Regions from separate parts of the Allobosea sp. GW823-FHT02B03 genome, predicted to be linked through region 2. Evidence: predicted binding sites of a transcription regulator. Region 2 holds the regulator's gene; the other holds the start of a gene.
What was found. Region 2 encodes LexA, which represses DNA repair genes until DNA is damaged. Its sites were predicted from a motif close to TGTTCNNNNTGTGTTCNG; they were not measured.

Region 1 (15,475 bases), 320 kb from region 2:
GATCTGGGAAGACGAGCTTGTTCAAGAAGGGCATCCACCTCCACAATACCGGCCAGACGAAGTTTAGGAGCGTTCCGACGACCGACACGAGGATCGTGACAAGTAACGAGCCACGCTGCCAAGCATTCATTGCGTCCCAGCCAGTGCCGGCAGCGACGGTATCAATCACGGACGCTAGTAAGGCGCCGGCTAGAATGAGAGCGCTCGCTTGTGTTTTTGGTCCGAGCAGTCCCCACATCAGGAGATCAGCCAGCGATGCGCAGCGGCGACGTACGCTTTCGCGTCCTCAATGTGCCACGGCTGGTGCGTTCCGAAGAGCTTCTTGACGTCATTCACCTCGGATAGTGTCATGGGATTGCCTTCCGTAAGGCGATCCCACATCCGCTCCAAGATGCGCTTGAGACGAGCGTAATGATTCTCTTCTAACAGAAAGTGATGGTCCTCAACGATATAGACGAGGCTCTCGACGAGGAATGAAGGGACCTGACCCTTCCTCAGTTGCCCCTGGTCAACCAGTTGGTCGCGCATCGTCTTGGCCTGTCGTACAATCTTCTTGAATCGATGGCTGGTCCGCTTGCGCTTCGCCTTGCCGTTTTCGTGATGCAGCTTTGGGAAATTGTAAATCTCTTCGCTGTCTGTCCTCCGCAGCACGACGCCCTCGACTACACAGTAATAGGAATCCGGGCTGATCGCCGGATAGATGGCGTGGAGCTTTGTCGCTGGGACGACGTCGATGTCGGAACGGGAACCGGGGACCGCCGAGACCGTAAAGGCCTTACTGCCACTCTCCACGTTTGGCTTCCCAAAATAAGCCTTGAGGGCCGCCTCTATCTCATAGCGCATAACCGCGAAGATGTCGGCTCGCAAATGGGTGCGAGTGTAGCCTAGGTGGCGGTCGACATCCGCTGGCACCATTGAGGGGTGCATATAGACTGTGTTGATCGACGGATGGCGGACACACAAGTCCATATCGGCCTTGAGCCGTACGTTGGTGTTGTTGTGGTAGCTGCCTTGCGGGACGACCTCGACGCCCTCATCCCTCAGCCATTGGCTAGCTGTAAGGGCATTGCGGACCATCGTAGCCGCCCGCTCGATCCTAGCTTCCTCGGTATCACTGGCCGGCTTTGACCATTGGGCCAGCCGGTCATTCCAATCCTGCTCGCGCAGGGCCTGTCCAAGAATGTCACCAAGTGATCGATCCATGGCAAAACGTTACAGTAAATAATGAGCGGTCTCAGCTAGGGCGCGCGTGTCGTGCACAGGGAATATACGGTCATGGAGTTTCGACGCCTCCGAAATATGGCATTGCCTTGTTCATGCCTAAAGGTAAGAGCAATCAGTGCAAAAAATTATAACTGAAGAACACTTGCCGCAAAGAGCAGGCGCTCGGCGCTATCTTGCTTGCTTCGTGGCTGGCCCGTAACCTCGGAGCAAGGAAGTAAGCGCCTTGGTGGAGCATATGAGCGAGCCGACGATTCCCGTGTTTCGGAAGGCTGGAGCTGAACTCCAACGTATCCCAGGCGACCAACGGGATCCAAATCGTCGTTATGGCATGGTCGTAAACGGAGAAAATCAGTACCTCGTCGAATTCACAGATGAAGAAAAAGCTCAGAGAGACGAGGAGGAAAGGCGTTGGATCGAGGACGCACCGAAGCGTGAGGCCGAGGAAAAGCGCCGGCAGCAAGAGTTCGAGAGCTACAAGGCTTCACTGGTCTACCAGAAGCGCATTGTCGCTTTTCTTGATGTTCTCGGCTGGGCGGATGCGGCCGAGCGGTCACGCAACGATCCTGAGATGACCAAGAAACTTGGTGTGGCACTGGCTATGCTCAAAGGGCAGAGCGATATGGCTGCATTTCAACGCGGTGGCGGGTGGATCGGTGATCCTCAAGTTTCACAATTTTCGGACGCGATTGCCATTTCGATGCTCGATGATCCCGAACATGGCTCTTGGATCAAGTCTTCCATGGAAAGGACACTCGGCTGGATAGCGGCAAGGCTTCTTGACGCTGGCTTGTTGGTAAGAGGCGGCGTGGTCAGTGATCTATTGATCCATAGAGAGAATATGGTTTACGGCCCGGCGCTTAAGCGAGCGTATGATTTGGAGCACGCGACGCGCGAGCCTCGGATCGTGCTGGACGATGAGCTTGCTGGGCGTTGGGGGCGCCCGGTGCCGGTGATGGACAAGGGTAAGGTCATCCACGTCTATCAAGAATGGTTGAAGGACGATGATGGCCGGTATTTTCTTGATTACTTGCAGCCTTTGGGTACGCGGATGCCGCCCGTCGATCCTCGGCTCTTAGATTTCCAGTTGCAGGGTGCATATAACGCAATCACCTCTGCATTCTCGGGGAAATTATTACGCCAAGACGTTTTCATGAAATTTTCGTGGTTGACGAAGTATTATAATTTTACTTTAAAGAAATACGGTCCATGTAGTTTGCCTGAAATTCAGGTGCCTACTGGCTATCTCTTTCACGCTGAGACGGTCGCGCCCATATCAGACGCTGCCGGCCCAGCTAGATGAAGTCCGAGTACGACGCAAATCTTCTGTCATTCCCTGCCGTGGCCGTTATCCATGCCGAGCAGCAGACACGCCGCGACCGTGAACAATGTGCTGTCTGTCCATCGCAGCGCCGGTTGCCGATGTCCGAATTGGGGCGACCTGATTGTGACGCCCCCGGTGTATAGGTAAATTTTGGCTCTCGGCCTACTCCGCCGCCTCCCGCGCCCCTTTCCCCTTCAACGGCCGCCGCTCCAGCACCTCCTTGAGGAAGCGCGCGGTGTGGCCTTTGCCGATGCGGACGACATCTTCCGGCGTGCCTTGCGCTACGACCTCGCCGCCGCCGTCGCCGCCTTCGGGGCCCATGTCGATGATCCAGTCGGCGGTCTTAATCACTTCGAGATTGTGCTCGATCACCACCACGGAATTGCCCTGCTCGACCAGCTCGTGCAGCACCTCCATCAGCTTGGCGACGTCGTGGAAGTGCAGGCCGGTGGTCGGCTCGTCGAGGATGTAGAGGGTGCGGCCGGTGGCGCGCTTGCTGAGCTCCTTGGAGAGTTTGACGCGCTGCGCCTCGCCGCCCGACAGGGTGGTGGCCTGCTGGCCGACCTTGACATAGTCGAGCCCGACGCGGGCCAGCGTCACCATCTTGTCGCGGATCGAGGGCACGGCCTTGAACAGGTCCTTGGCCTCCTCGACCGACATGTCGAGCACATCGGCGATCGAGCGGTCGCGATACTTCACCTCCAGCGTCTCGCGGTCGTAGCGCTTGCCCTTGCAGACATCGCAGGTGACGTAGACGTCGGGCAGGAAGTGCATCTCGATCTTGATGACGCCGTCGCCCTGGCAGGCCTCGCAGCGGCCCCCTTTTACGTTGAAGCTGAACCTGCCTGCCTGATAGCCGCGCGCCTTGGCCTCGGGCAGGCCGGCGAACCATTCGCGGATCGGCGTAAAGGCGCCGGTATAGGTCGCCGGGTTCGAGCGCGGGGTGCGGCCGATCGGCGACTGGTCGATGTCGATGACCTTGTCGAGATGCTCCATGCCCTCGATGCGCTCATGCGGGGCAGGGTGCTCGATCGAGCCGTTGAGCTTGCGCGCCACCGCCTTGTAGAGCGTGTCGACAACCAGCGTCGACTTGCCGCCGCCGGAGACGCCGGTGATGCAGGTGAACAGGCCGAGCGGGATGTCGACCGTGACGTCCTTGAGGTTGTTGCCGCGGGCGCCGACGATCTTCAGGCTCCGGCCCTTCTGCGGCTTGCGGCGCTTGCCGGGCACCGCGACGCTCATCTCGCCGGTGAGGTACTTTCCGGTGAGCGAGTTCGGGTCGCTGAGGATGTCCTGCGGCGTGCCCTTGGCGACGATCTCGCCGCCATGGATGCCGGCGCCGGGGCCGACATCGACGACATAATCGGCGGTGAGGATCGCGTCCTCGTCATGCTCGACGACGATCACGGTGTTGCCGAGGTCGCGCAGGCGGCGCAGCGTGCCGAGCAGGCGCTCATTGTCGCGCTGGTGCAGGCCGATCGAGGGCTCGTCCAGCACATAGAGCACGCCGGTGAGGCCGGAGCCGATCTGGCTGGCGAGGCGGATGCGCTGGCTCTCGCCGCCGGAAAGCGTGCCTGAGGCGCGGGCGAGTGTGAGGTATTCGAGGCCGACATCGAGCAGGAAGGTCAGCCGGTCGCGGATCTCCTTCAGGATGCGCGGGGCGATCTCGTTCTGCTTCTTCGAGAGCCGCTCGGGCAGGGCGCTGACCCAGGCGAGCGCGTCCTTGACCGAAAGCCGCGAGACCTCGCCGATATGGCGCATGTCGATCTTGACCGCCAGCGCCTCGGGCTTCAGGCGAAACCCGTTGCACGCCGCGCACGGCGTCTCCGACATGAAGCGGCCGATCTCCTCGCGGGCCCAGTCGCTCTCGGTCTCCTTCCAGCGCCGCTCCATATTGGTGATCACGCCCTCGAAGGGCTTCTTCACCTCATAGGCGCGCAGGCCGTCATTGTAGGCCATGCGCACGGCTTCGGTGCCGGTGCCGAACAGGATCGAGTCCTTGGCCTGCTGCGGCAGCTCCGACCAGGGCTTGGTGGTCGAGAAGCCAAAGTGCCTGGCGAGCGCATCGAGCGTCTGGCCGTAATAGGGCGAGGTCGACTTGGCCCAGGGCGCGATCGCGCCCTTCTTCAGCGAGAGCGAATGATCCGGGACGATCATCTCCGGGTCGATCCGCATCTCGTGGCCGAGCCCGTCGCAGGTCGGGCAGGCGCCGAACGGGTTGTTGAACGAGAACAGGCGCGGCTCGATCTCGGGGATGGTGAAGCCGGAGACCGGGCAGGCGAATTTCGAGGAGAAGGTGACGCGGCGGGCCTCGCCGTTCTCCTCCTTCTCGTCGGCATATTCGAAGACCGCGATGCCCTCGGCGAGGTCGAGCGCCTGCTCAAGCGAGTCGGCGAGGCGGGCGCCGAGATCGGGCCGGATCACGATGCGGTCGACGACGACGTCGATGTCGTGCTTGAACTTCTTGTCGAGCGAAGGCGCGTCCGCGATCTCGTAGAACTCGCCATTGACCTTGACGCGCTGGAAGCCGCGCTTCAGCCACTCCGCCATCTCCTTGCGGAACTCGCCCTTGCGGCCGCGGACGACGGGCGCGAGCAGGTAGCCGCGGGTCTTCTCCGGAAGCTCGACCAGCCGGTCGACCATCTGCTGCACGGTCTGGCTCTCGATCGGCAGGCCGGTCGCGGGCGAATAGGGGATGCCGGCGCGCGCCCAGAGCAGGCGCATATAGTCGTGGATCTCGGTGACGGTGCCGACCGTCGAGCGCGGGTTCTTCGAGGTCGTCTTCTGCTCGATCGAGATGGCGGGGGAGAGCCCGTCGATCTGGTCGACATCGGGCTTCTGCATCATCTCGAGAAACTGGCGGGCATAGGCCGAGAGCGACTCGACATAGCGGCGCTGGCCCTCGGCATAGATCGTGTCGAAGGCGAGCGAGGATTTTCCGGAGCCGGAAAGCCCGGTGAACACCACCAGCTTGTCGCGCGGAATGGCGAGGTCGACATTCTTGAGATTGTGCTCGCGCGCGCCGCGCACGGAGATGACGCGGGCGTTCCGATCGGCCGCCGAGTCCTGTGCGGACTTGCGGTCGAACATGTCTTCCAGCGTCGCGGCCTGTTCGGCGAGCGTGGTCTTGCGGGCCATGGTGGTGTCCGATTGAGCTTTAGCCGTACAGATAGGGCAATCGCCGGGCCGTGCCAGTGCAGCTGGGCGAGAGGCGGGCATGAGTAGCACGCAGCCGCAGATGTTGCCGCATTGTTCTTGTCGCGCTTGCTGACAGGCGCTGTCAGGAGCGTGGCAGGCTGCGGAAGCGTCGCCGGAGCAGTATCGCCGAAACCAGCATGGCGAGCGCCAGCGTCCCCGACAGGATCAGCGCCGCCGAGGCGCCATAGCGCTCGATCAGCAGCGCGTAGCCGAGCGGCGAGGCGGCCGAGAGGAAGAAGCCGGGCGCCAGCAGGCGGCCGACATAGGCGCCATAGCTCTTCGGGTCGAACAGCATCAGCGGCAGCGTGCCGCGCGTGATCGTCAGCACGCCATTGCCGGCGCCGTAGAAGAAGGCGAAGGCCAGCGCGGCAAAGGCGCTCGCCCCGCCGGCGAGACCGACGACGAAGCAGAGCGGCAGCACCAGGCAGGCGATCAGGTTGAGATCGAACGGGCTGGTGCGCGAGCCGAACAGCACTTCGCCGAGCCGGGCCAGCGACTGGCCGATGCCGCGCGTCGCGCCGATCCAGACCGCGATCGCGGCCGGCAGGCCGAGTCCGGCGAGGATGCCGATCATATGGGCGGACATGCCGGCATTGAGGATGCCGGCGAAGGTGACGATCAGCGCATAGAGCAGGCCGGCGAAGCGGGTGTCGGCCGGGCTGAGAGTGATGGCAGGTTTCGCTGCGGCCGCGTCGGACTGGGGTCGCGCCGAGACCGCAGGCAGCGTCAGGTGCAAGGGCAAGGTGAGCAGCGCGAAGCCGGCATAGGCGATGAGCGCGCCGCGCCAGCCGAACTGCTCGGCGAGCACATGGCCGAGCGGCCAGAACACGGTCGAGGCGAGGCCGCCGAGCAGGGTGATCTGGGCGATCGGCCGGCGCGCTGCGCTGCCGCCGATCCGGGCCAGCGCGGCGAAGGCGGCATCGTAGAGGCTGAGCCGCATGGCGAGCCCGAGGCAGAGCCAGGCTGCGTAATAGGCGGCGATCGTGTGCGCGAAGGCGAGGCCGAGGCAGCCGGCGGCGGTGAGCAGCGAGCCCAGGCACATCACGGTGCGGCCGCCATGGCGGTCGATCAGGCGGCCGACGGCGCCCGAGGTCAGCCCCATCACCAGCAGCCCGGCGGAGAGCCCGCCATGGATGATCGCCTGCGACCAGCCGAGCTCGTTGCCGATCAACTCACCGAAGGCGCCGACCAGGTAATAGGAGACGCCCCAGGAGATGAGCTGCGCCAGCCCGAGGCAGAAGACGGTGAGGCGGGGGATCGTCATAGGCTCATCAACAGCAATGCGCAGTCACATTCGACCCTGACGCGTGTCATCCCGGACAAGCGGCCGGACGCCGCGCCGATCCGGGATCCATTCCTGAGCCTTTCCGAAAGAGGGTCCGGAATGGATCCCGGGTCTCCCTTCGGTCGCCCGGGATGAACTGAGCTGTGGAGCAATGGCACTAAGCAATCCCGTCGGGCAGCGTCCGGTCTCCCGGCCCTAGGCTGCGCTGCATTAGGACGGTGTCGACCCAGCGGCCGAACTTGAAGCCGGTCGAGCGCAAGGTGCCGACAGGCACGAATCCGAAGCGGCGGTGCAGGCCGATCGAGCCCGCATTGGCGCTGTCGCCGACATTGGCGAGCATCTGACGCCAGGGGCCGGCTTCGCAGCGGGCGATCAGCGCACCGAGCAGGGCCGAGCCGATCCCGCGACCGCCGAAGCCGTCGGCAACATAGACCGAGTCCTCGATGGTGTGGCGGTAGGCCGGGCGAGGGCGATAGGACGTCGCGTAGCTGTAGCCGACGATCCGGCCGCCCTGTTCGGCGGCGAGATAGGGCAGGCCGAGCCCGAGCACCGCCTGCCGGCGCGCCAGCATCTCCGCGACGCTCGGCGGTGTCTCCTCGAAGCTGGCAAGGCCGTAGAGGACATGGTGGGTGTAGATCGCCTGGATCGCGGCCATGTCCGCCTCCTGCGCGTCGCGGACGAGGACGGATGGCGCGGCATTGCCGGCGGTGTCAGAGGTGGTCATAGTCATCATCCCAGCCCGGCAGGGGCGCCTTTCCGTCTTGTCGGGGCGCCCGAACAGCGCTTCCCGTCGCGTCACGCCGTTATCGGCGTAGAGCTTACGTTTTTTTCGGCCCTCATCCTGAGGAGCAGCCAAAGCCTGCGTCTCGAAGGATGCTCCAGCAGGCTCCGAAGACATCTGAAGCATCCTTCGAGACGCCGCTCCGCGGCTCCTCAGGATGAGGCCTAGAGGATCGGGATTGAACCATTCGCCCGCGCCTGCAGCGGCCGGCTCTTCCCGAACCGCAGGGGCACCTTGCGCTCAGCGCTCTCATAAATGAAGCTTCTCGAAGTTATGCAGAGCATGAGAATTTCTTTGGGATGCGCGACCTTCGCCTCGACCAGCTCGACAGCTTCCGCCAGGTGATCGCGCTCGGCAGCTTCTCGGCCGCGGCCGAGAAGCTTGGCCTGAGCCAGCCGGCCGTCAGCCTGCAGATCCGCGAGCTCGAGCGGCGGCTCGGCCTGACCCTGATCGAGCGGGTCGGGCGCCGGGCGCAGCCGACCGCAGCGGGCACCGAACTGCTCGACCATGCCGGGCGGATCGAGGCGGCGGTCGCGGCGGCGCAGGAGGCGATGGCGCGGCATGCGACCGGGGCGATGGGCCGGGTGCGGATCGGCACCGGCGCCACCGCCTGCATCTTCCTGCTGCCGCCGGTGCTGCGGGAACTACGCCAGCGCCATCCGACGCTGGAGATCACTGTCAGCACCGGCAACACCTCCGACATCGTCAAGGCGATCGAGGACAACCAGATCGATATCGGCCTGGTCTCGCTGCCGGCCGCCGGCCGCAGCCTCGACGTGACGCCGCTGCTCGAGGACGAGTTCGCGGTGATCGCGCCGCCGGGCATGGAATTGCCGGTGCGACTGACGCCGGAGGCACTGGCGCGGCTGCCGGTGCTGCTGTTCGAGCCAGGCGGCATCACCAGGCGCATCGCCGATGAATGGTTCGCCCGCGCCGGGGTGACGCTGAAGCCGGTGATGTCGCTCGGCAGCGTCGAGGCGATCAAGCGGCTGGTCGGCGCCGGGCTCGGCTGTGCCGTGCTGCCTGGCATGGCGGTGCGTGGCGAAAGCGACGGGCTCGTCGTGCGCTCCCTGTCACCGCGGGTGCACCGCACGCTCGGCCTCGTCCTGCGCAAGGACAAGCCGCTGCATCGCGGCCTGCGCGAGACGCTGAAGGCCTTGCGGGCGCTGGGCACGCCCGGCTGAGGGCCAACAACAATGAAGCCCTCATCCTGAGGAGCAGCCGATAGGCTGCGTCTCGAAGGATGCTCCAGCTGGTTCTGGAGCCTCTTGGAGCATCCTTCGAGACGCCATTCCTGACGGAATGGCTCCTCAGGATGAGGGCTCAGGGAGTTATCGGTCAGACAATCAGGATGAGATCTCGGAGCATGGGAGCCCTTCGCTCAGCGATGCTGACAGGCCCGGTCGGAGGGGCGGCCCATGCCATCACCCGTTTGCGCAGTGCCCAAGGCGGGAAGTGGCGCTAATGTCGTCGCCTGCCGGGCGGAACATTTCGCTCGCTTTCGCGCTTCGTGGACATGCCCAACCGTCAAGTGCCCGGACCGGGCACGGCAGCCAGCGGGGGATCGTCATGATGAAAGCCGTTCTGCGCACTGCAACTCTGCTGCTTGGGCTCGGGCTCGCCGCGCCCGTTCTCTCCTGTGAGCTCGACAGGCCGCTGAAGATCGCCGGGCTCGACTACGATTCCGCCGCCTTCCACACAGCCGTGGCGCGGGCGGTGGTCGAGAAGGGGTTTGGCTGCAAGGTCGAGCGTGTGCCGGGCGTGGTGGCGCCGCTGGTCAATGGGCTGGCGCGCGGCGATGTCGACGTGATTATGGAGATCTGGCTGGCGAACCCGGTCGAGGCCTGGACCAGGGCGGAGGCCTCCGGGAAGGTGATCCCGCTCGGCACGACCTTTCCCGATGCCAATGAGGGCTGGTACGTGCCGCGCTATCTCGTCGAAGGCGCGGATGCCAAGGCGAAGGACCTGAAGACGGTCGCCGATCTCAAGCGCCACAAGGCGCTGTTCCCCGATAGGGAGGAGCCCGGCAAGGGCCGTTTCTACAACTGCGTCGCCGGCTGGGTCTGCGAAGGCATCAACACCAAGAAGCTCTCGGCCTATGGACTGGCGGACGACTACAACAATGTCCGTGGCGGTTCGGGCGAAGCGCTGGTCGCGGCGATCGAGGCGAATCTCAAGCGCAGGCAGCCGGTGCTGTTCTATTATTGGAGCCCGAGCTGGCTGATCGGCGCCTATGACCTCGTCAAGCTCGGCGAGCCGGCCTTCGACCCGGCGATCTGGGCCGAGCTGAAGGCGAGCGACAAGCCGACCAGGGCGACCGCCTACCCGGTCAGCAAGGTGGTGATCGGCGCCAATCTCGCCTTCACCCAGGCGGCCCCGCAGCTGACGAGCTTCTTCAAGAATTACGGCATCAGCAGCGCGCTGACCTCGCAGATGCTGGGCGATGCCCGCAAGGCCGGGATCACACCGGAGGAGCAGGCGCTGCGCTTCCTCAAGGACCGGCCGGATGACTGGCGGCACTGGGTCACCGCCGAGGTTGCTGCGAAGGTTCAGGCCGGCTTGTGAGCGCTGGCCTGCTGCCTGATCTCGGCAAGCTGCTCCAGAGCGTCGTCAACCGGCTGGTCGATGCGCTCGTCACCGGTTCGGGCGACAAGCTCGATGCCGTTTCGGACGGGCTGACCGCGCCGGTCCGCCTGCTCGAAGGCGCACTCTTGCAGCTGCCGCCGGAGGCGGGCATCGCCATGGTCGGGCTCGCCGCCTGGTTCGCCACGCGACGGATCGCATTCGCCGCCGGCATGGCCGCGCTCGTGCTGCTGCTCGCTCTGCTCGGGGTCTGGTCGGCCGCGATGCAGTCGCTGGCGCTGATCGTCGTCGCCGTCGTGCTGATCGTGCTGTTCGGGCTGCCGCTCGGCGTCGCGGCGGCGAGGATGCCGCGCGTCTCGCGGGCGCTCGCGCCGCTCTACGATTTGATGCAGACCGTGCCGAGCTTCGTCTATCTCATCCCGGTGGCGATGATCCTCGGGCTCGGTCGCGCGCCGGCCCTGGTCGCGACCCTGATCTATGCCCTGCCGCCCTTCGCCCGCCTGACCGAACTCGGCCTGCGCGAGGTCGACGGGCGCGCCGTCGAGGCAGCGCGGGCGCTGGGCCTCACCGTGCGGCAGAGCCTCTGGCTGATCGAGCTGCCGCTGGCCCGCCCGGCGATCCTGCAAGGGCTCAACCAGGCGATCATGATGGCGCTCGCCATGGTCGTCGTCGCCTCGATGATCGGCGCCAAGGGGCTGGGCGAGACCGTGCTGCTCGGTCTGCAGCGGGCCGATCCCGGGCTCGGCTTCGTCGGCGGGCTCGGCATCGTGCTGCTCGCCGTGCTGCTCGACCGGCTCGCCCAGGCGATTTTTCGCGCACAGCGTTCGCCGCGCCGGCCCGGCGTGCCCTGATGCTGCTGACATTGGCCGTCAGGGAGCCGGTTGCGCGTGCCTCGGCGCTTCGGCAGCGTGCCGCCCGCAAGGACAGAGGGAGAGGCGCCATGTATGGCTTGATTGGACGAATGTTGGCCAAGCCCGGCGAGCGCGAGGCGCTGATCGGCCATATTTTGGGTAGCAGCGCTGCGATGCCCGGCTGCCTGAGCTACGTGGTCGCCCGCGACCCCGCCAATCCCGATGCGATCTGGGTGACCGAGGTCTGGGACCGCGAGGAGAGCCATGCCGCCTCGCTGCATCTGCCCGCCGTGCAGGCGGCGATCGCCAAGGCCCGCCCGCTGATCGCGGGTTTCGACAATCACACCGTGACCGAGCCGGTGGGTGGGCATGGTTTGGCGCCGGGCTGAGGCTGGCGTGGCTCGCGCCTAATCATTCTTCAGTTCTTGCGGCCTAGGCTGGAGAAAAGCCGCGTTGCTCATGCGACGAGGCTCTTCGGAAACCGGAAGCGCCGATGGCCTGGAAAATCGACTTCGACTTCGTCTCCGCGCAACCGGATTTCGAGATCGACAAGGACAGCGCCGGAGAAACGCCATGGGGATTTGGCTGGGGCTGGGGCGCGCACCATAGCCGCATTGGCCGCCCGGTCCCCACGAGCGCGACCCAGACCGACAGCAAGACGCTCGTCGATGTCTTCCCGCTGCCCGGGTTTGCCTGCGTCAGCGAGAGGTTTCGGGCGATCGTGGAGTGCTTCGAGCCGGGCGTCCATGAGTTCTTTCCGATCCAGCTCAAATCGCGAAAGGGGATTGCCCATGCCGAGCCCTATTTCCTCATCAATGTCCGCCAGCGCTTCGATTGCATCCTGATCAAGGGTATCGATTTCGAATGGCGCAGCATCTTGGCCGGCGGCCTGGAAGGGATGCCGTACCTGTCCTGGATGGGCAAAAAGCCGCCGCTGTCTGCCAGCCGGACTACGATCGCCGGCCGCCATCTCTGGCTGACCCGTTGGGTTCCGGCCAGTAGGCGGATCATGGTTTCCGATCAGCTCAGGGCCGCGCTGGTCGAGGCGAAGATCCGGCGCCTGACCTTCAAGGAGCCATGGGCCCAGTTTTTCGCCGAGGTCGACACGCCCTTCGATTATCGCGAGCAGGTGCCGGGCATTGTCGACTGGATCGAGGCCAACCGGCCGGCGATACTGTTCGAAGATCACCTCGACTGGGTGAAGGCCCATATGCCGCATTGGCTGGCGTGATAACTTGCGGGCCGGCGGGCTTTTGCTGCCCCATGCCGGTGCCTCTAAAGGCCGTGGCTTCATGCGACGGATTCCGAGCTCCGTTTCGATGTGACCGCAGCGACGGGCCGGGCATGGCCGGTGCGGCTTCCGCTGGCGGATTGCACGGGCTAAGAGCCTCGCAACGCAGCCGAACGGCGAGGGCGAGCCTGTCATGACCGATTCCGAAGTCCGCAAACTCACCATCGTGCCCTTCGCCGGCGCGCTGCACGGCAAGGTGACGCCGCCGGGCTCGAAGTCGATCACCAACAGGGCGCTGCTGGTCGCGGCGCTGGCCAAGGGCACCAGCCGGCTGTCGGGCGCGCTGAAGAGCGACGACACGCTCTATATGGCGCAGGCGCTGCGGGCGATGGGCGTCACCGTCGAGGAGCCGGACGCGACCAGCTTCGTCGTCACCGGCGATGGCAGGCTGCGGGCGCCGACGGCACCGCTCTTCCTCGGCAATGCCGGCACCGCGACCCGCTTCCTCACCGCCGCGGCGGCGCTGGTCGAGGGGCAGGTCGTGGTCGATGGCGACGAGCATATGCGCAAGCGGCCGATCGCGCCGCTGGTCACGGCGCTGCGGACGCTCGGCGTCGCGGTCGAGGCGCCGAGCGGCTGCCCACCGGTGACGATCGCCGGGCAGGGCGGTTTTGCAGGCGGGCGGGTCGAGGTCGATGGCGGGCTGTCGAGCCAATATGTCTCGGCGCTGCTGATGGCCGGCGCCTGCGCGCGCGGGCCGGTCGAGGTTGCGCTGACCGGCAAGGAGATCGGGGCGCGCGGCTATGTCGACCTGACGCTGGCGACGATGGCGGCCTTCGGCGCCAAGGTTTCGCAACCGGATGCGGCGATCTGGCGGATCGAGCCGACCGGCTACCGCGCCGCCGACTACCTGATCGAGCCCGATGCCTCGGCCGCGACCTATCTCTGGGCGGCGGAAGTGCTGACCGGCGGCGCCATCGACCTCGGCGTGCCGGCGGCGGCCTTCACCCAACCCGACGCCAAGGCGCATGCGCTGATCGCCGCCTTCCCGAACCTGCCGGCCGAGATCGACGGCTCGCAGATGCAGGATGCGGTGCCGACGCTCGCCGTGCTCGCCGCCTTCAACAGGACGCCGGTGCGCTTCACCGGCATCGCCAATCTACGCGTCAAGGAGTGCGACCGAGTCTCGGCGCTGTCGCAGGGCCTGTCGCGGATCCGGCCGGGGCTCGGGGTGGAAGAGGGCGACGATCTGCTCGTCGCTTCCGATCCCGGACTCGCCGGGCAGACCCTGCCGGCGGAGATCGACACCTTCGCCGACCATCGCATCGCGATGAGCTTCGCGCTGGCCGGGCTGAAGATAGGCGGCATCACCATCCTCGATCCGGCCTGCGTGGCGAAGACCTATCCGGATTACTGGCGGGCGCTCGCCTCGCTCGGCGTGCGCTTCGAGGGCGAGGCGCCTGAGGCGCGAAACCCATGCAGTCCGGGGTTTGAAACCGGGTCGAGGTCGTCGCCAGGCGAGGCGGTTTGAGCGGCTGGAGTGCGCTGATTTTGGTTCGCGGGATGACGCTTCGGCAATGTCGCGCGCTTGCCAGCCGGGCGGGATGACGGCAATCTCCGCCCAGCGATACCTTAAGCGGGCCTATGCCGAAGCGTTCTCTCTTCGGGCAACAGGACATGGGAAGCCCAGAATCATGATCATCGACGATAGGAATGCCGATGCCGGCAAGCTGCACGCGGCCGCCTTGCGCGGGCGCCGGATCGGCGGGCTCGACCGCCGGTCGTTTCTGGCCGGCTCGGCCGCCGGTCTCGGCGCGCTGGCGCTGGGCGGCTGCGCGACATCCGACGGCATGAGCCTCGCCGAGGCGCAGAAGCTCTACGGCCCGGTGCCCGAGGAGAAGTTCCCGGTTCCGGCGATCGACGTCAGCAAGGTCGATCCGAAGTACTTCCGGCGGACGGTAGCCTACGACACCAAGGAGCCGGCCGGTACGATCATCGTCGATCCCGCCAATTACTATGTCTATCGCGTCGCGGGCGACGGCACCGCGACCCGCTATGGCGCCAATGTCGGCCGCGACGGCTTCCGCTGGAACGGCAACGCCTATGTCGGGCGCAAGTCCGAGTGGCCGACCTGGACGCCGCCCAAGGAGATGATCAAGCGCCAGCCCGAGGTCGCGAAATATGCCCGCGGCATGCCGGGCGGCCTCGAAAACCCGCTCGGCGCGCGCACGCTCCATCTCTACCAGAACGGCGCCTACACGCTGTACACGATCTATGCGTCCCTCGACGCGGAATCGATCGGCAACGGCATCACCAGCGGCTGCGTCGGCCTGCTCACGCAGGACATGATGCACCTCTACGCACAGACCCCGGTCAAGACGAAGGTGGTCGTCCTGCCGGCCTAGGCAAAAGCTGACGAGACGCTGCAATTGCGCAGCGCGATGCGCCGCCGCTTCCCGGAAGCGGCGGCGTTGTCGTTTCCGCCGCGCTCGACGGGGCGGGCGAATCTCGAACGGGATTCGGGGAGGCGATGTCCGCAGGGCTACCCCCTAAGAGCCGTGGCCTTGCGCAGGCCCCGAAGCCAACATGGCGCTTGCGTGTGACGGGCGCCTTCGCGCGCCGACGTTGGGGCTTTCGGCGGAATGACCGAGGACAGCAAGTTCCGATACTTCCTGTGCCGCCACGCGCACGATCCCGTCGAGATCAATCTGTCGGAGTATGTCGACCCTTTCGTCGACGTCTTCCTGGCGTACTGGGTCGGTGTCCTGAAGATGCTCGAGGTCCTGCTCGATGCCGATGGCCTCGTCTTCTACATCGTCTGGGGAACGGAGACGGTGCGGGAGCTGCCGAGCTACGGGAAGAACGTCGTCGTCCTGCTCCTGATGGAGGAGTTCTGCGAGATTCCGCCCTATTTCGACAAGGTGCGCTACGTCTTCAAGACGCACGGCTTCTTTCCTTATGTGAACACGCTTCAGCTGGGCGCGAGCCTGGCATTGCTGGT
Region 2 (15,475 bases):
GCCTCGCCCGAGCTGGCACGCGGGCTTGGCGTGATGACGCTGGCGATCGCCCTACTCTACGCGCTGCCGCGGACCAGCATTCTCGGCGCGATCCTGCTGACCGGGCTGCTCGGCGGCGCTATGGCGACGCATCTGCGCGTCGGGAGCCCGCTCTTCAGCCATCTCTTCTTCGGCCTCTATCTCGGCTTGCTCGCCTGGGGCGGGCTCTACCTGCGCGACACAAAGTTGCGGCGCATGATCCCGCTGCGCGCAGAATCCTGAATCTTCGCCAAATGCGTGCCGCCATCCTGTCGCAAACTGACGGGAAGCCGCCCTACCTTCTTCAGCAAGTCTCTTCGGAGGCGCCAACACAGGAGGAAAGCCGCCATGTCCACCACCGCAGAAGCCGACAAGGCCCAGGACTTCTCCGGATGCACGCCGGCCAAGGCTCAGGCGGAGCATGAATGGCTGCACAAGCTCGTCGGGGAATGGACCTATGAGGCCGACTGCCTGATGGGCCCTGACCAGCCGCCGATGAAATCGAGCGGAACCCATCGGACGACCTCGTTCGGCGGCCTCTGGATCGTCGGCGACGGCGAGGGCAAGATGCCGGACGGCTCACCGGCGCAGACCCGGCTGACCCTCGGCTACGATGCCCTGAAGGGTGTGTTCGTCGGCAGCTTCATAGGCTCGATGATGTCCAATCAGTGGGTCTACTCCGGCAAGCTCGACGCTTCCGGCAAGATCCTCACCCTCGACACGGAAGGTCCCGACTTCACCACGCCGGGCAAGACCGCGAAGTATCAGGACATCCTCGAGATCAAGAGCGACGACCACCATACCCTGTCATCGCAGGCGCAGGGTCCGGACGGGCAGTGGCACAGCTTCATGACCGCGCATTACCGCCGCAAGCGGTAGCGCCAAGGCGCCGCACGCGGCTGCGGCAACCATTGGACGAGGGCGCGGGCCGGCCGGCTCCGCGCCCTCGTGCTTGACCCGCACGCGCGTTCGGGGCCATGTGCAATCGCAATGACAACGGGTGGGGACGGCCCCGGACGGCGATGCGCATCCTGCTGATCGACAATTACGACAGCTTTACCTGGAACCTGGTCCACCTGATCGGCGGGCTCGGAGCCGAGGTCGAAGTTCGCCGCAACGACTCGCTGACGGTCGCGGAGGCGCTCTCCGGCGGCCACGGCGCCATCGTGCTCTCGCCCGGCCCGTGCACACCGACCGAAGCCGGCATCTGCCTCGACCTCGTCCGCGAAGGCGCCGGCAAGGTGCCAATGTTCGGGGTCTGCCTGGGCTTGCAGACCATCGGCCAGGTCTTCGGCGGCGAGGTCGTGCGCGCACCGCTGCCGATGCACGGCAAGGTCTCGACCGTGACGCACCGCGCGCGCGGCCTGTTCCACGGCATCAACGGTCCGCTCGAGGCGACGCGCTACCACTCGCTGGTGGTGAAGCGCGAAACCTGCCCGGAGGTGCTCTCGATCGAGGCGGAATCCGGCGACGGCATGATCATGGCGCTCTCGCATCGCGAGCTGCCGGTGCATGGCGTGCAGTTCCATCCGGAAAGCATCGCCTCGGAGCACGGCGCGACGATCCTGCGTAATTTCCTCGATCTCGCCGAACGATGGTCGGCCGCGTCCGACTCCGCCGCCCTTTCCGCGACAGCCTGATCGATCGAGTTCCCATGGAAGACTTCAAGCCCTTCATCGCCAAGGTCGCGACCGGCGCCTCGCTTTCGCGCGAGGAGGCCCGCGACGCCTTCGAGACCATGCTTTCGGGCGGCGTCACCAACGCCCAGGCGGCCGCCTTCCTGATGGCGCTGCGCGTTCGCGGCGAGAGCACCGAAGAGATCGCCGGTGCCGTCAGCGCCATGCGCGCCCGCATGCTCACCGTTTCGGCCCCGGCCGAGGCGATCGACATCGTCGGTACCGGCGGCGATGCGTCGGGTTCCTACAACGTCTCGACCCTGGCTTCGATCATCACCGCCGCCTGCGGCGTGCCGGTCGCCAAGCATGGCAACCGCGCGGCGTCCTCGCGCTCCGGCGCGGCGGACGTGCTGACGGCGCTCGGCGTCAAGGTCGGGCTCGAGCCCGCCGGAATCGAACGCAGCATCCGCGATGCCGGCGTCGGCTTCATGTTCGCCCCCGCCCATCACGCCTCGATGCGCCATGTCGCGCCGGTGCGCACCGAGCTCGGCACCCGTACGATCTTCAACCTCGTCGGGCCTCTCTCCAATCCGGCCGGGGTGAAGAAGCAGCTCGTCGGCGCCTTCTCGGAGACCTGGCTCGAGCCGATGGTGAAGGTGCTCGCCTCGCTCGGCTCGCAGTCGATCTGGGCCGTGCACGGCTCGGACGGGCTCGACGAGATCACCACCACCGGCCCGACCCGCGTCGTCGCGCTCAAGGACGGCAAGATCGAGAGCTTCTCGATTTCGCCCGAGGATGTCGGCATCGCCCGGGCGAAGTCCGAGGATCTGCGCGGCGGCGAGCCGGAGCAGAACGCCAAGGCCCTGCAGGACGTGCTCGACGGCAAGAAGAGCGCCTTCCGCGACATCGCAGCCTTCAATGCCGCGGCAGCCCTCGTCGTCGCCGGCAAGGCCGGCACGCTCAGCGACGGTCTGGCGCAGGCCTATCAGGCCCTCGACAGCGGCAAGGCCAAGGGCGTGCTCGCCGCGCTCGTCGCCAGCTCGAACGCCTGAGGCAGCCATGTCCGACATTCTGAAGCGGATAGAGGCCTATAAGCGCGAAGAGATCGTCGCCGCTCGCAGCGCCGTGCCGCAGGCCGAGATCGAGCGCCGCGCCGCCGCCATGCCGCCGCCGCGCGACTTTCTCGGCGCGCTCGAAGCCAAGCGGCGGGCCGGGCAGCCGGCACTGATCGCCGAGATCAAGAAGGCGAGCCCGTCCAAGGGCCTGATCCGGCCGGATTTCGATCCGCCGGCCTTGGCGAAGGCCTATGCCGAAGGCGGCGCCGCCTGCCTTTCGGTGCTGACCGACACCCCCTCCTTCCAGGGCCAGCCGGAATATCTGGCGCAGGCGCGCGAGGCCTCCGGTCTGCCGGGCCTGCGCAAGGATTTCATGTTCGAGCCCTATCAGGTCTTCGAGGCCCGCAGCTGGGGCGCCGACTGCATCCTCGTGATCATGGCCTCGGTCGACGACGGTGCCGCCCGCGAGCTGACCGATACCGCCAAGGCGCTCGGCATGGCCGTGCTGGCGGAGGTCCATGACGAAGCCGAGCTCGAGCGGGCGCTGAAGCTCGACACCCGTCTCGTCGGCATCAACAATCGCGACCTGCGCAGCTTCGAGGTCAGCCTCGCCGTGACCGAACGCCTGGCACCGCTGGTCCCGGCCGACCGGCATCTCGTCGGGGAGAGCGGCATCTTCAGCCATGCCGACATCACCCGGCTTCAGGGCTGCGGCGTCAACACCTTCCTCGTCGGCGAAAGCCTGATGCGTCAGCAGGATGTTGCAGGCGCGACCCGCCAGCTCCTGACCGGAAAGGCGACGGAGGCGGCGGCGTGAGCCGGCTTTCGCATCTCGACAGCCAGGGCCAGGCCCACATGGTCGATGTCGGCGACAAGGCGGAAACCGCCCGGATCGCCGTCGCCGAAGGCAGCGTCGTGATGCAGGCGGAAACCCTCGCGATCGTGCGCGCCGGCGACGCCAAGAAGGGCGACGTGCTCGGCACTGCCCGCCTCGCCGGGATCATGGCGGCAAAGAGAGCCCACGAGCTGATCCCCCTCTGCCACCCGCTGCTACTGACCAAGATCGCCGTCGACCTTTCCATCGACGAGGCCCTGCCGGGCGTGCGTGTGCGGGCCGAAGTGCGCCTCACCGGCAAGACCGGCGTCGAGATGGAAGCGCTGACCGCCGTCAGCGTCGCCTGCCTGACGGTCTACGACATGGTCAAGGCGGTCGATCGCGGCATGCGTATCGAAGCGATCCAGCTCGTCCACAAATCCGGCGGCAAGTCCGGCGTCTACGAAGTTGCGGAAGGGCAGAGATGAGCCTGACACCGGTTGCGGTCGCGCTGCGCGCGCTGCTCGACAGCGTTCCCGGGACCACCGGCGCCGAAACCCTGCCGCTGGCGCGCTGCGCCAGCCGGGTGCTGGCGGCCGATGTCGCGGCGCTGCGCACCCAGCCGCCCTTCGCCAATTCGGCGATGGACGGCTATGCCGCCCGTGCCGATGATCTCCAGCCCGGCAAGGAATTGCGGGTCATCGGCGAATCCGCCGCCGGCCGCGGTTTTTCCGGCGCGGTCGCCCCCGGCGAGACCGTCCGCATCTTCACCGGAGCGCCGCTGCCCGAGGGCACCGACGCCATCCTGATCCAGGAGCATGCCGAGGGCGTCGACGGCCCGGTGATCCGCGTCACCAAGGCGGCGGCCAAGGGCCAGTTCGTGCGCGCCGCCGGGCTCGATTTCGGCAGTGGCGAGATCCTGCTCGCGGCCGGCCGCCGCCTCGACAGCGCCGCGCTCGGCCTTGCGGCCGCAATGGGGCATCCGGAGCTGTCGGTGCGCCGCAAGCCCGTGGTCGCGATCCTCGCCACCGGCGACGAGCTCGTCCTGCCGGGCGAGCCGGTCGGACCCGACCAGATCGTCGCCTCGAACAGCTATGCGCTGGCCGCACTGGTCGAGCAGGCGGGCGGCACAGCGCTCGATCTCGGCATCGCCCGCGACAACCACCCCGACCTCGCCGCCCGCATCGAGGCGGCGAAGGCGGCGAATGCCGATGTGCTGATCACGCTCGGCGGCGCCTCGGTCGGCGCGCATGACCTCGTCCAGGCCGCGCTCAAGGCCCAGGGCATGGATCTCGGCTTCTGGAAGATCGCGATGCGGCCGGGCAAGCCGATGATGATGGGCAGGCTCGGCCCGATGGTCGCGCTTGGCCTCCCCGGCAACCCGGTCTCCTCGATCGTCTGCGGACACCTCTTCGTCACGCCGCTGATTGAGGCCCTGCTCGGCATGGCCGAGCCAGAGCGCGACCGCGGCGAGCCGGCGGTCCTCGCCGTCGACCTGCCGGCGAATGACGAACGCCAGGACTATCTGCGCTCGACCTTCGTGACGGAAGCCGGCGAGCGCCGGGTGAAGCCCTTTCCCAAGCAGGATTCCTCGATGCTGGCGAACCTCGCCCGGGCCGAGGCGCTGGTGATCCGGCCGGTTTTCGCCGAACCGGCCAAGGCGGGCGATCCGTGCCGGATCATCCGGTTGCGCTGAGGCCGATCAGCGGCAGCGCAGATAGCGCGTGCCGCCATAGACGACCTCGTCGTTCGAGACGACCTTGAGGGTCCGGCTGGCGCGACGCTTCGGCCCGTCGATGCTGAAGCAGGTGCCGCTCATCCTGTATTCGTTGGCGGATACGCGGTCTATCCGGCTGAAATGGCAACCGCCCTCGCCGGCCTCGCCGGTGCGGCCGCCGCGGTTGAAGCCGACATAGGCGCCCTCGGTGCCCTCCTTCAGCCATCTGCAGCCCTGCTGCGCGGGATCGCCGAATTCGCCGCGCACCGGCAGTTCGGCGGCGCTCGCCATACCGGCCACCGCCGCGGCCATCAGCGCGCTCAATATCCTCAACCTGACCGCCATCGCTCCCTCCTCTCGCCGTGGCGCCCCACGCTGGGCAAAGCTTCGCTTGCACGCAGAAGGGCCAGTTTCGCGCGGCGCAATACGGCCGACGGACGTCCCTTGCGGAACACAAGGCGAACGGGTATGTTGTTCGTGCTTTGTTTCGATTCCGATGCGAAAGGCCGGGGCGGCGAGATCATGCTGACACGCAAACAGTTCGAACTGCTTCGCTTCATCCATGAACGCCTGCGGGAATCCGGCGTACCGCCCTCCTTCGACGAGATGAAGGACGCGCTCGACCTGCGCTCCAAATCCGGCATCCACCGGCTGATCATGGCGCTGGAGGAACGCGGTTTCATTCGCCGGCTGCCGAACCGCGCCCGCGCGCTCGAAGTCATCAAGATGCCGGACGGGATCGGCGGGCCGCAGGCGCAGCGCGGGCGCTTCAGCCCCTCGGTCGTCCAGGGCGGACTCGGCCAGACCCCGCCTGCCCCGGCAGCCAATCTAGCCAAGCCGCGCCCGGCGGGCGCCGAGGACAGCGGGCGCTCCACCGTCTCCATCCCAGTTATGGGCCGCATCGCCGCCGGCACGCCGATCTCGGCGATCCAGGATCGCAGCCATAGCGTCTCCATGCCCGCCGACATGCTCGGCGGCGGCGAGCACTATGCGCTCGAAGTCCGCGGCGATTCGATGATCGAGGCCGGTATTCTCGACGGCGACACCGTGGTCATCCGCAAGCAGGACACGGCCAATACCGGCGACATCATCGTCGCCCTGATCGACGACGAGGAAGCGACGCTGAAGCGCCTCCGCAAGCGCGGCTCCTCGATCGCGCTCGAGGCGGCCAACCCGGCCTATGAGACCCGCGTGCTCGGCCCGGACCGGGTCAAGATCCAGGGCCGGCTCGTCAATCTGATGCGGCGCTACTGAAGCATCCCGCTGTCCTCCGCCTGCTCAATCGGTGCAGCGGCGGACGATGGGGCGGGAGGCGCACGAGCTGGCTCCGCTGGAGAAGGCGCGGCGGGAGCGGGCCGGGCCCGGGTCCAGGGTCGCAGGCGCGTTGCGTCCTCGGCGGTGTAGGCGCGCCAGCTGCCGCCGCGCACGGACCCAAGCGCCGTCGCGCCATCGCGGGCGAGCGCGGCCCGGTCGATCAGTCGGGCGGTACAGGTGCCGTTGACGTGGAGCGGCGTGACGACGAGGTCGGCGCGCTGGCAGTCCTCGACGATGGCGACGCGGTCCTTTGTGTAGGCGACACTGCGGCCATCCTTGAGACGGATCACGCAGCCGCGCGCGTCGCAGGCGGCGCCCTCTCGCAAGGTGGCATCATCCGGAGGGCGGGAATCGCCGTCGGCATGGAGCCATTGCGTCAACACGAAGTGACTCGGCTTGCCTGCCAGGACGAGTCGTCCTTCGGCACCGCGCACCAGGATGCCGGAGCCGTCGCGCTCGATCAGGATGTCGGGCCGCGTCGGGTCCGAGGCGAGCGCCAGGCCGGCACAGAGCGGCAGGGCCGCGAGGAAGCGCAGGGCCGTCGTCCACAAGGTCAGCCAGAGCAGCGCCAGCGCGAACAGGGCGAGCGCCATGGCATCGAAGGCAGGCAGCACCACGGTCGAGCGTTCCATGCTGGCGACCCAATGGGCGAGCTGCAGGACGAGACCGGAAGCCCAGCCCATCAGGGCCCAGGCCGGCCAGTCGAGCCCGAATGGATAGGCCAGCACGCCGAAGACCGCGGCCGGCATGACGATCAGCGAGACGAAAGGCAGGGCGAGCGCGTTGCCGAGCAGGCCGAACGGGTTGAAGGTCTGGAAGTGGTAGACGCCGAAGGGCGCAGTCGCGGCCGTCGCCAGCAAGGTGGTGACGATGATGCCGACGGCTGAGAGCCAGAGCGGCCGCAGCGGCCAGGGCCAGCTTGCGGCGGCCGCATCCGGCGGGCGCTCCTGCCAGCGTTCGGCGAAGGCGATCAGCGCCGCGACCGCGCCGAAGGACATCTGGAAGCTCGGCCCGAGCAGCGCCTCCGGCTCGCGCAGCAGCACGATGATCGCGGCGAGTGCGAGATTGGGCATGCTGAGGGCCGGCCGGTCGACCAGGATGGCGCCGAGCATCACCAGCGTCATGATCAGCGAGCGCACGGTCGCAACCTCTGCGCCGGAGAAGACGCAATAGGCGGTAGCGCCGAACATCGCGGCGAGCGCGGCGATTTTCTTGACTGGCCAGAACAGCGCGATGCCTGGCGACAGCGCCAGCAATGCCCTCGCGAGCCAGAAGATCGTGCCGGCCGCCAGGACCATGTGCAGGCCGGAGATCGAGACGATGTGGTAGATGCCGGCGGCGCGCAGGTCGTCATTGGTCGGCTCAGTGATCAGGCCACGCTTGCCGGTGACCAGGGCGGCCGCCATCGCACCCGCCTGCCCGCCGCCGATGGTGGCGATGCGCTCGGTCAGCGCATTGCGGGCCTGGTCGATCGCGACGCTCCAGGCAAGTTGCCGCGACTGCGGCACCGGCGCCGGTGCCAGCGCGACCTTGCCGGCGATGCTGCCGACGGCGCCGATGCCACGGAAGAAGGCGTCGCGGGCAAAGTCGTAGCCGCCGGGACGCGCCGGCCCGGGCGGCGGCAGGAGCCGCGCGGTCGCGACGATGTGATCGCCCGGCTTCAGGGTCGTCGCGGCTGTGCTGACACGTATCCGGCGCGGCCGCTGCTGCGGGTCGACGCCCGGCATGTCGGTGACCACGACGAGGAGGCGGACACCCTTCTCGCGCTGCTCCAGTGCCTCGACGAAGCCGGTGACCTTGCCGACATGGAGGCGGGCGAGCGCCGGCGCCGCGATACTCGCCGTGCGCCAGGCTCCGGCCGCGAAGCCGGCGAAGACGGCGGCGAACCCCAGGCAGATCGCCATGGCGAGGCGCTTATGGCGCAGCAGCGACGCTGCGAGCGCCGACAAGGCGAAGCCGAGCAGCGGCGCAATCAGGCCCGGCTCACGATCGGCGAGGAAATACAGGATGACGCCGAGCCCGAGCGGCACGGGAAGCCAGTTGAAGAGGCGGCGGCGCTCGACCTCGGTTTCAAGCATGGCACCGAGGTGCATGCGCCAGCTGGCGGGATTCCAGGCTGGGCTCTGCGTCAGACGGCGCGTCCATCCTGCCCCGCCCTGCAAGGCAAGGACAGCCGCAACGGTCTTGCGGCGACGCCGGGGCGGAACGGAGAGCAATCGGCCTCCCTTTTGCCGCCAGCGCAGGAAGCGCTTAACGGCGGCCGCAAAGCCATGTTACAGCGACCGCGCCGGTTGTCAGCCCCGGCCGAGACCGCCCGTGAGCCGGCCCTCGCCCTTCATCCGCCCGTTCCGTCGGAGTCCTTCTTTCATGAGCGATGAGGTCGTCACGCGCTTTGCGCCGTCGCCTACCGGATTCCTCCATATCGGCGGCGCCCGCACCGCCCTGTTCAACTGGCTCTATGCACGCCGCCACGGCGGCAGGATGCTGTTGCGTATCGAGGATACCGATCGCGAGCGCTCCACCGATGCTGCGATCGCCGCGATCCTCGACGGTCTGTCCTGGCTCGGCCTCGATTGGGACGGTCAGACCGTCTACCAGTTCCAGCGCGCCGCTCGTCACCGCGAGGTCGCCGAGCAGATGCTCGCCGCCGGCAAGGCCTATTATTGCTATGCGACGCCGCAGGAACTCGACGAGATGCGCGAGAAGGCCAAGGCCGAAGGCCGGCCGATGCGCTATGACGGGCGCTGGCGCGACCGCGACCCGGCGACGGCGCCGGCCGGCGTCAAGCCGGTGATCCGCCTGCGGGCCGAGCAGACCGGCGAGACCGTGGTCGAGGACGAGGTCCAGGGCCGCGTCGTCTGGCAAAACGAGAATCTCGACGACCTCGTCCTGCTGCGCTCCGACGGCAACCCGACCTATATGCTCGCCGTGGTCGTCGATGACCATGACATGGGTGTCACCCATGTCATCCGCGGCGACGACCACCTCACCAATGCGGCGCGGCAGACGCAGATCTATCAGGCGATGGGCTGGAAGGTTCCCAGCATGTCGCACATCCCGCTGATTCACGGCGCTGACGGGGCCAAGCTCTCCAAGCGCCATGGCGCGCTTGGGGTCGATGCCTACCGGGCCATGGGCTATCTGCCGGCCGCCTTGCGCAACTATCTGCTGCGCCTCGGCTGGAGCCATGGCGACCAGGAGATCTTCTCGACCGAGGAGATGACGGCGCTGTTCAACCTCTCGTCGATCGGGCGCTCTCCGGCGCGCTTCGACTATGCCAAGCTGGAGAACCTGAACGGGCTCTATATGCGCCAGTCGGACGACCGCGAGCTGCTGGAGGCGCTCAAGGCGATCCTGCCCGAGATCGGGCCGGCCCGCGGTGTGCCGGCGAAACTCGCCCCGGCGCTCGAAAGCCGGTTCCTAGCCGCCATGCCCGGACTGAAGGAACGCGCCAAGACTTTAGTCGAACTGCTGGACAGCGCCTTCTATCTCTATGCCCAGCGTCCGTTGGCCCTCGAGCCCAAGGCGGCTGCACTGCTCGACGATGCGGCGCGCGAGCGGATGCCGAAGCTGGCCGCGAAGCTCGCGGCGCTGCCGGATTGGGAAACCCCGGCGCTCGAAGCCGCCGTGCGTGAATTCGCCGAGGCAAACAGCGTCAAGCTCGGCCAGGTGGCGCAGCCGCTGCGCGCCGCCCTGACCGGCCGCACCACCTCTCCGGGGCTGTTCGACGTGATGGCCGTGCTCGGGCGCGAGGAGGTTCTGGCGCGGCTCTCCGACGTCGCCTGAGCCGGCAGCGCAGGAGCGGCGATGCCGCACTGCGGGAGGTAACAGCGGAGGCCATGTCGCTCTCTGTTGAACCCCTCCCGGAAATGGTCTAGCAACGCGGCGTGGCGGCTGCTCCTTCCCCGGAGCGGCCGCTGCCAAAAACGCTTCAAAATCAGTCTGATGAACGCTTCCTCGCCGCAGCGGCACCCTCACATTCCGTCATGGAGCCGGCATTGCGGAGCTTCGGACGGCGCCAGATGACCAGTGATCGGTCGGAACGACATTCGGCCGCTGAGATGATTTGAGATCGAGCCTGAAAGGATCGGCATCCATGAGCGGAACCACGAGTCAGTTGAGTGTCGACGGCAAGACCGTCGACATGCCGGTCAAGGCTGGATCGATCGGACCTTCGGTCATCGACATCGGCAAGCTCTACGCCCAGACCGGGATGTTCACCTACGATCCCGGCTTCACCTCGACGGCGAGCTGCGAGTCGCAGATCACCTACATCGACGGCGACGAGGGCGTGCTGCTCTATCGCGGCTACCCGATCGAACAGCTCGCCGAGCACGGCGACTTCCTCGAGACCTGCTACCTGCTGCTCTACGGCGATCTGCCGACCGCGGCCCAGAAGGCCGATTTCGATTATCGCGTCACGCGCCACACCATGGTGCACGAGCAGATGGCCCGCTTCTTCCAGGGCTTCCGCCGCGACGCGCACCCGATGGCGGTACTGGTCGCCTCGGTCGGCGCCATGTCGGCCTTCTACCATGACTCGACCGACATCTCGGACCCGCAGCAGCGCATGATCGCGTCGATGCGGATGATCGCCAAGATGCCGACGCTGGCGGCGATGGCCTACAAGTACACGATCGGCCAGCCCTTCGTGTACCCGCTGAACTCGCTGGACTACAGCTCGAACTTCCTGCGCATGTGCTTTGCGGTCCCGGCCGAGGAGTACAAGGTCAACCCGGTGCTGGCGCGGGCGCTCGACCGCATCTTCATCCTGCACGCCGACCACGAGCAGAACGCCTCGACCTCGACGGTCCGCCTCGCCGGCTCCTCGGGCGCCAATCCCTTCGCCTGCATCGCGGCCGGCATCGCCTGCCTTTGGGGGCCCGCCCATGGCGGCGCCAACGAGGCCGCCCTCAAGATGCTCGAGGAGATCGGCTCGGTCGACAACATCCCGAAATACATCGCCAAGGCGAAGGACAAGAACGATCCCTTCCGCCTGATGGGCTTCGGGCATCGCGTCTACAAGAACTACGATCCGCGCGCCAAGATCATGCAGAAGACCACGCATGAGGTGCTCAACGAGCTCGGCATCAAGGACGACCCGCTGCTCGACGTCGCGATGGAGCTGGAGCGCATCGCCCTCTCCGACAGCTACTTCATCGAGAAGAAGCTCTATCCGAACATCGATTTCTATTCGGGCATCACGCTCAAGGCGATGGGCTTCCCGACCTCGATGTTCACGGCGCTGTTCGCGCTGGCGCGCTCGGTCGGCTGGATCGCGCAGTGGAAGGAGATGATCGAGGATCCGTCCCAGCGCATCGGCCGTCCGCGCCAGCTCTATACCGGCGCGCCGAAGCGCGACTACGCGCCGATCGGCCGGCGCTGAGCCGCACGCCATTCCAAGCCTTTTTGGGGCCGCGACGGGAAACCGCCGCGGCCTCATTGTTTCCAGGCATTGAGCTTTAGCCTGATCGTGACCTGCCGCCTCGACGCGCTACAGTCAGCTACAACGTCCAGGAGGATTTGAATAATGCCTCGTCCAACAGATCTGAGCCGCCGCAGCTTCCTCGTCGGCGCCTCGGCACTTCCGCTCGCCGGCGGGCTCGCTGCCCCCGCCTATGCACAAGCCAATTTTCCGACCCGGCCGATCACGCTGATCGTTCCCTTCGCAGCCGGCGGCTCGACTGACATCGTCGCGCGCCTCGTCGGCCAGAAGATGGGCGAGCTGCTCGGCCAGTCCGTGGTGATCGACAATCGCGCCGGCGCCGGCGGCAATATCGGCTCGACGGCCGTCGCGCGCGCGACGCCGGACGGGTACACGCTGCTGATGGGCACGATCTCGACCCATGCCCTCAACCCGGCCATCCTGAAGACGGTGACCTTCGACGCGGTCAAGGATTTCACGCCGATCTCGCTGCTGGCAGTAGTGCCCAATGTCATGGTGGTGCATCCGAGCTTCCCGGCGAAGACGGTCCAGGAGGTCTTGAAGGTCCTGAAGGACAATCCGGGCAAGTACTCTTATGCCTCGTCCGGCGTCGGCACGCCGCTGCACCTCTCGGGAGAGCTCTTCAAGTCGCTCGGCGGCGTCAGCATGAACCATGTGCCGTATCGCGGCGCCGGGCCCGCGCTGAACGATGTCGTATCCGGCGCGGTGCCGATCATGTTCGACAACCTGCCCTCCTCGGCGCAGTTCATCCGCACTGGGCAGTTGCGCGCCATCGGCGTGACCACCAAGGAGCGGGTTTCGTCCTTCCCGGATCTGCCGACGATCGCCGAAGGCGGCCTTGCTGGCTATGAGACCTACACCTGGAACGCACTCTTCGGCCCCGCCAACATGCCAAAGGCGGTCGTCGACAAGATCAATGCCGCGGCGAACAGTTCGCTGACCGATCCGACCGTGAAGCAACGGCTGGAGGATGTCAGCGCCGTCATCGTCGGCTCAACCCCGGAAGCCCTGGGCGAGCACGTCAAGGCTGAGCTGGCGAAATGGGCGCCGATCGCCAAGGCCTCGGGCGCGGCCGTCGAATAGCGCGGCGCTATCGTCCGGACACGGCGGCCGCTCGCGCTTCCACCAGCGCGAGCGCCGCTTCGACGGCATTCGCGGCCGGACTCGGTCCGGCACGGCGCATCTCGCGCTCGACTCCGGCGAAACCATCGAGCTGGCGCGTGCGGGCAGCCCCCTCCGGGATCACTGCGAGCAGCGCCTGCGCCAGCGCGTCCGGCGTTACATCGTCCTGGATGAACTCGGGAACGATATTCTCGCCGAGAATGAGATTGGGCAGGATCACGGTCGGCAGCTTGATCAGGCGGCGAGCCAGTGCAGCCTCCCAGCCGGCGCCACGATAGGCCGCGACGGTCGGTACCTGCGCCAGAGCGAGCTCAAGGGTCACCGTGCCGGACGCAGCGAGCGCGGCGCGCGCCTGACGGAAAGCCGCGAGCTTGGCCGCTTCGCCCGTGACGATCTCTGGCTTCACCGACCAGTCGGCAACGACCTGGCTGATGGTGTCGACTAGACGCGGCACGGCCGGAAGGACGAAGCGCGCCTGCGGCAAGGCCTGGGCGATACGAGCGATCGTCTCGCCGAAAGCCGGCATGAGATGGCGGATCTCGGAACCACGGCTGCCGGGAAGCACGAGAATGAGGGGAGCCGCCGCATCGGCTCGCAAGCGGGCCTCGTCGACATCGGGGCGCAGCTCATCCAGACGCTCGATCAGCGGGTGCCCGACATAGACCGTCTCCGGTCCGCCGAGGCGCGCCAGAGCTTCCGGCTCGAACGGCAACAGCGCCAGGATGCGGTCGACATGCGGGCGCATGCGCCGCGCCCGGCCCTGTCGCCAGGCCCAGACGCTCGGGCAGACCCAGTGTGCGATCGGCACTGCCGGATTGAGCCTGCGCAGCTTCTTGTCGACGCGCAGCCCGAAATCCGGAGCGTCGATCGTCAGCATCAGATCGGGAGCGCAGGCCGCCGCGGCCTTCGCAGCGTCAGATATCCGCCGCAGCAGCAGCGGCAGGCGTGCCACGACCGGGCCGAAGCCCATCACCGCGATGTCTTCCTGCGGGAAGACGCTCTCCAGCCCTTCGGCCGCCAGGACTTCGCCACCGACGCCATGCAACACGAGAGGGCGCTCGCCGAGATGCTGGCGTAGTTGCTGCACGAAGCGGGCACCGAGCGCGTCGCCGGAGGCTTCGCCCGCGACGATGAAGAGCCGGAACGGCCGGATGCTCACGCCACGCCCTCGACGAAGATGCCGGCGGCATCGGCCTGGGCCGCGAGGCGGGCACGGTCGCCGACCAGGACGCCTCCGGCGCGCACGGCGATTCCGGCGAGCCCTGCCTCGGCAACACGCGCGACGGTGTCCGGTCCGATCGCCGGCATATCGACGCGCAGGTCCTGGCCGTGCTTCGGCGCCTTGACGAGGACACCGTCGCCCTTTCCGAGCTTGAGGCGCCCTGCCCTGACCAGAGTTGCGACGCGTTCGAGCATGGCATCGGTGCCCTCGGCCGCCTCGACCGCGATCACGCGATGATCGGCGATCACGGCGCCTTGGCCGATATCGAAAGGCGACAGCGCCGCCAAGAGGTCGAAGCCCCGCAGCAAGGCGTCGCGGGCGACCGAAGCCGGCACCGTCCGTCCGAGAGGCCCGAGCGGCGCGACGATTTCCGGCGCCATCTCCGCCGGGCTCCCGACCCGGAACCCCTGCCCCTCGAAAAAGCTCACGACACCCCGAAGCAGGTGATCGTCACCGCCCTGGAAGGCGCGCGCGAAATGCGGCAGGTACTTCAAGGTCGACAGCTCGGGCGCCAGCGCACCGAAACTCGGACGCGGCAGCGCGCCGATCATCACGATATCGGTGACCTCACGACGCTTCAACGCATCGAGAAGGCGGCCGAGCTGGCCAAGCCGGTATTCCTGCGCGTCGCAGCCCGGGAAATCCGTGACATTCGCAGCCCCCGAAAGAGCCGCGACATAAACCTCGGCACCTGCGGCCAGAGCATTACGAGCGACATGAGCCGGGTATTCGCCGGCGCCAGCCAGGATCGCCAAGCGCAGCCCGGCTCGTCTGCCGGGCCCTTCCGCGGGGCCCGTGTTCACCGGTCCGGCGCGGTAACGTCGTGCGGCACGCAGATTGCGCGCTCGCCGCCGCTGCGGATGAAGTCGAGGATCTCGTGGATCAGCGGATGCGAGGCGAACTCGCTGGCGACGTCCTCGACGCGCTCCGACAAGGTGCCTTCATCGGCGAAGAGCAGACGGTAGGCCCGGCGCAGCTCATGGATCTGCTCGCGGGAGAAGCCGCGGCGCTTCAGGCCGACCAGGTTGAGGCCGGCGAGATGAGCCGGGTTGTCCCGCACCATGCCGAACGGAATGACATCGTGCATCACGCCGGCACCGCCGCCGATGAAGGCGTGATCCCCGACGCGGATGTACTGGTGCAACCCGGTC

Region 1: uvrA (excinuclease ABC subunit UvrA) is a predicted target of LexA. The motif match lies at 5,785-5,802, and genes of this name have one in related genera.

Annotation. Positions count from the first base shown of each region.
Region 1 covers NZ_JBXAJY010000003.1:689,126-704,600, reverse strand. Annotated here, with positions in the region: gene AC1REK_RS12905 (Cap15 family cyclic dinucleotide receptor domain-containing protein) at 1-25, opposite strand, end outside; gene AC1REK_RS12900 (nucleotidyltransferase-like protein) at 238-1,203, opposite strand; gene AC1REK_RS12895 (hypothetical protein) at 1,460-2,524, shown strand; gene uvrA (excinuclease ABC subunit UvrA) at 2,708-5,683, opposite strand; gene AC1REK_RS12885 (MFS transporter) at 5,826-7,007, opposite strand; gene AC1REK_RS12880 (GNAT family N-acetyltransferase) at 7,186-7,752, opposite strand; gene AC1REK_RS12875 (LysR family transcriptional regulator) at 8,109-8,993, shown strand; gene AC1REK_RS12870 (ABC transporter substrate-binding protein) at 9,379-10,374, shown strand; gene AC1REK_RS12865 (ABC transporter permease) at 10,371-11,243, shown strand; gene AC1REK_RS12860 (putative quinol monooxygenase) at 11,333-11,632, shown strand; gene AC1REK_RS12855 (imm11 family protein) at 11,737-12,474, shown strand; partial or broken gene AC1REK_RS12850 (3-phosphoshikimate 1-carboxyvinyltransferase) at 12,668-13,924, shown strand; gene AC1REK_RS12845 (L,D-transpeptidase) at 14,169-14,879, shown strand; gene AC1REK_RS12840 (glycosyltransferase family 47 protein) at 15,117-15,475, shown strand, end outside.
Region 2 covers NZ_JBXAJY010000003.1:367,679-383,153, forward strand. Annotated here, with positions in the region: gene AC1REK_RS11370 (DoxX family protein) at 1-261, shown strand, start outside; gene AC1REK_RS11375 (DUF1579 domain-containing protein) at 367-897, shown strand; gene AC1REK_RS11380 (anthranilate synthase component II) at 1,041-1,658, shown strand; gene trpD (anthranilate phosphoribosyltransferase) at 1,673-2,686, shown strand; gene trpC (indole-3-glycerol phosphate synthase TrpC) at 2,694-3,506, shown strand; gene moaC (cyclic pyranopterin monophosphate synthase MoaC) at 3,503-3,991, shown strand; gene AC1REK_RS11400 (molybdopterin molybdotransferase MoeA) at 3,988-5,199, shown strand; gene AC1REK_RS11405 (hypothetical protein) at 5,206-5,565, opposite strand; gene lexA (transcriptional repressor LexA) at 5,743-6,474, shown strand; gene AC1REK_RS11415 (ComEC/Rec2 family competence protein) at 6,468-8,612, opposite strand; gene gltX (glutamate--tRNA ligase) at 8,902-10,320, shown strand; gene gltA (citrate synthase) at 10,631-11,920, shown strand; gene AC1REK_RS11430 (Bug family tripartite tricarboxylate transporter substrate binding protein) at 12,065-13,063, shown strand; gene lpxB (lipid-A-disaccharide synthase) at 13,071-14,261, opposite strand; gene AC1REK_RS11440 (LpxI family protein) at 14,258-15,079, opposite strand; gene lpxA (acyl-ACP--UDP-N-acetylglucosamine O-acyltransferase) at 15,124-15,475, opposite strand, start outside.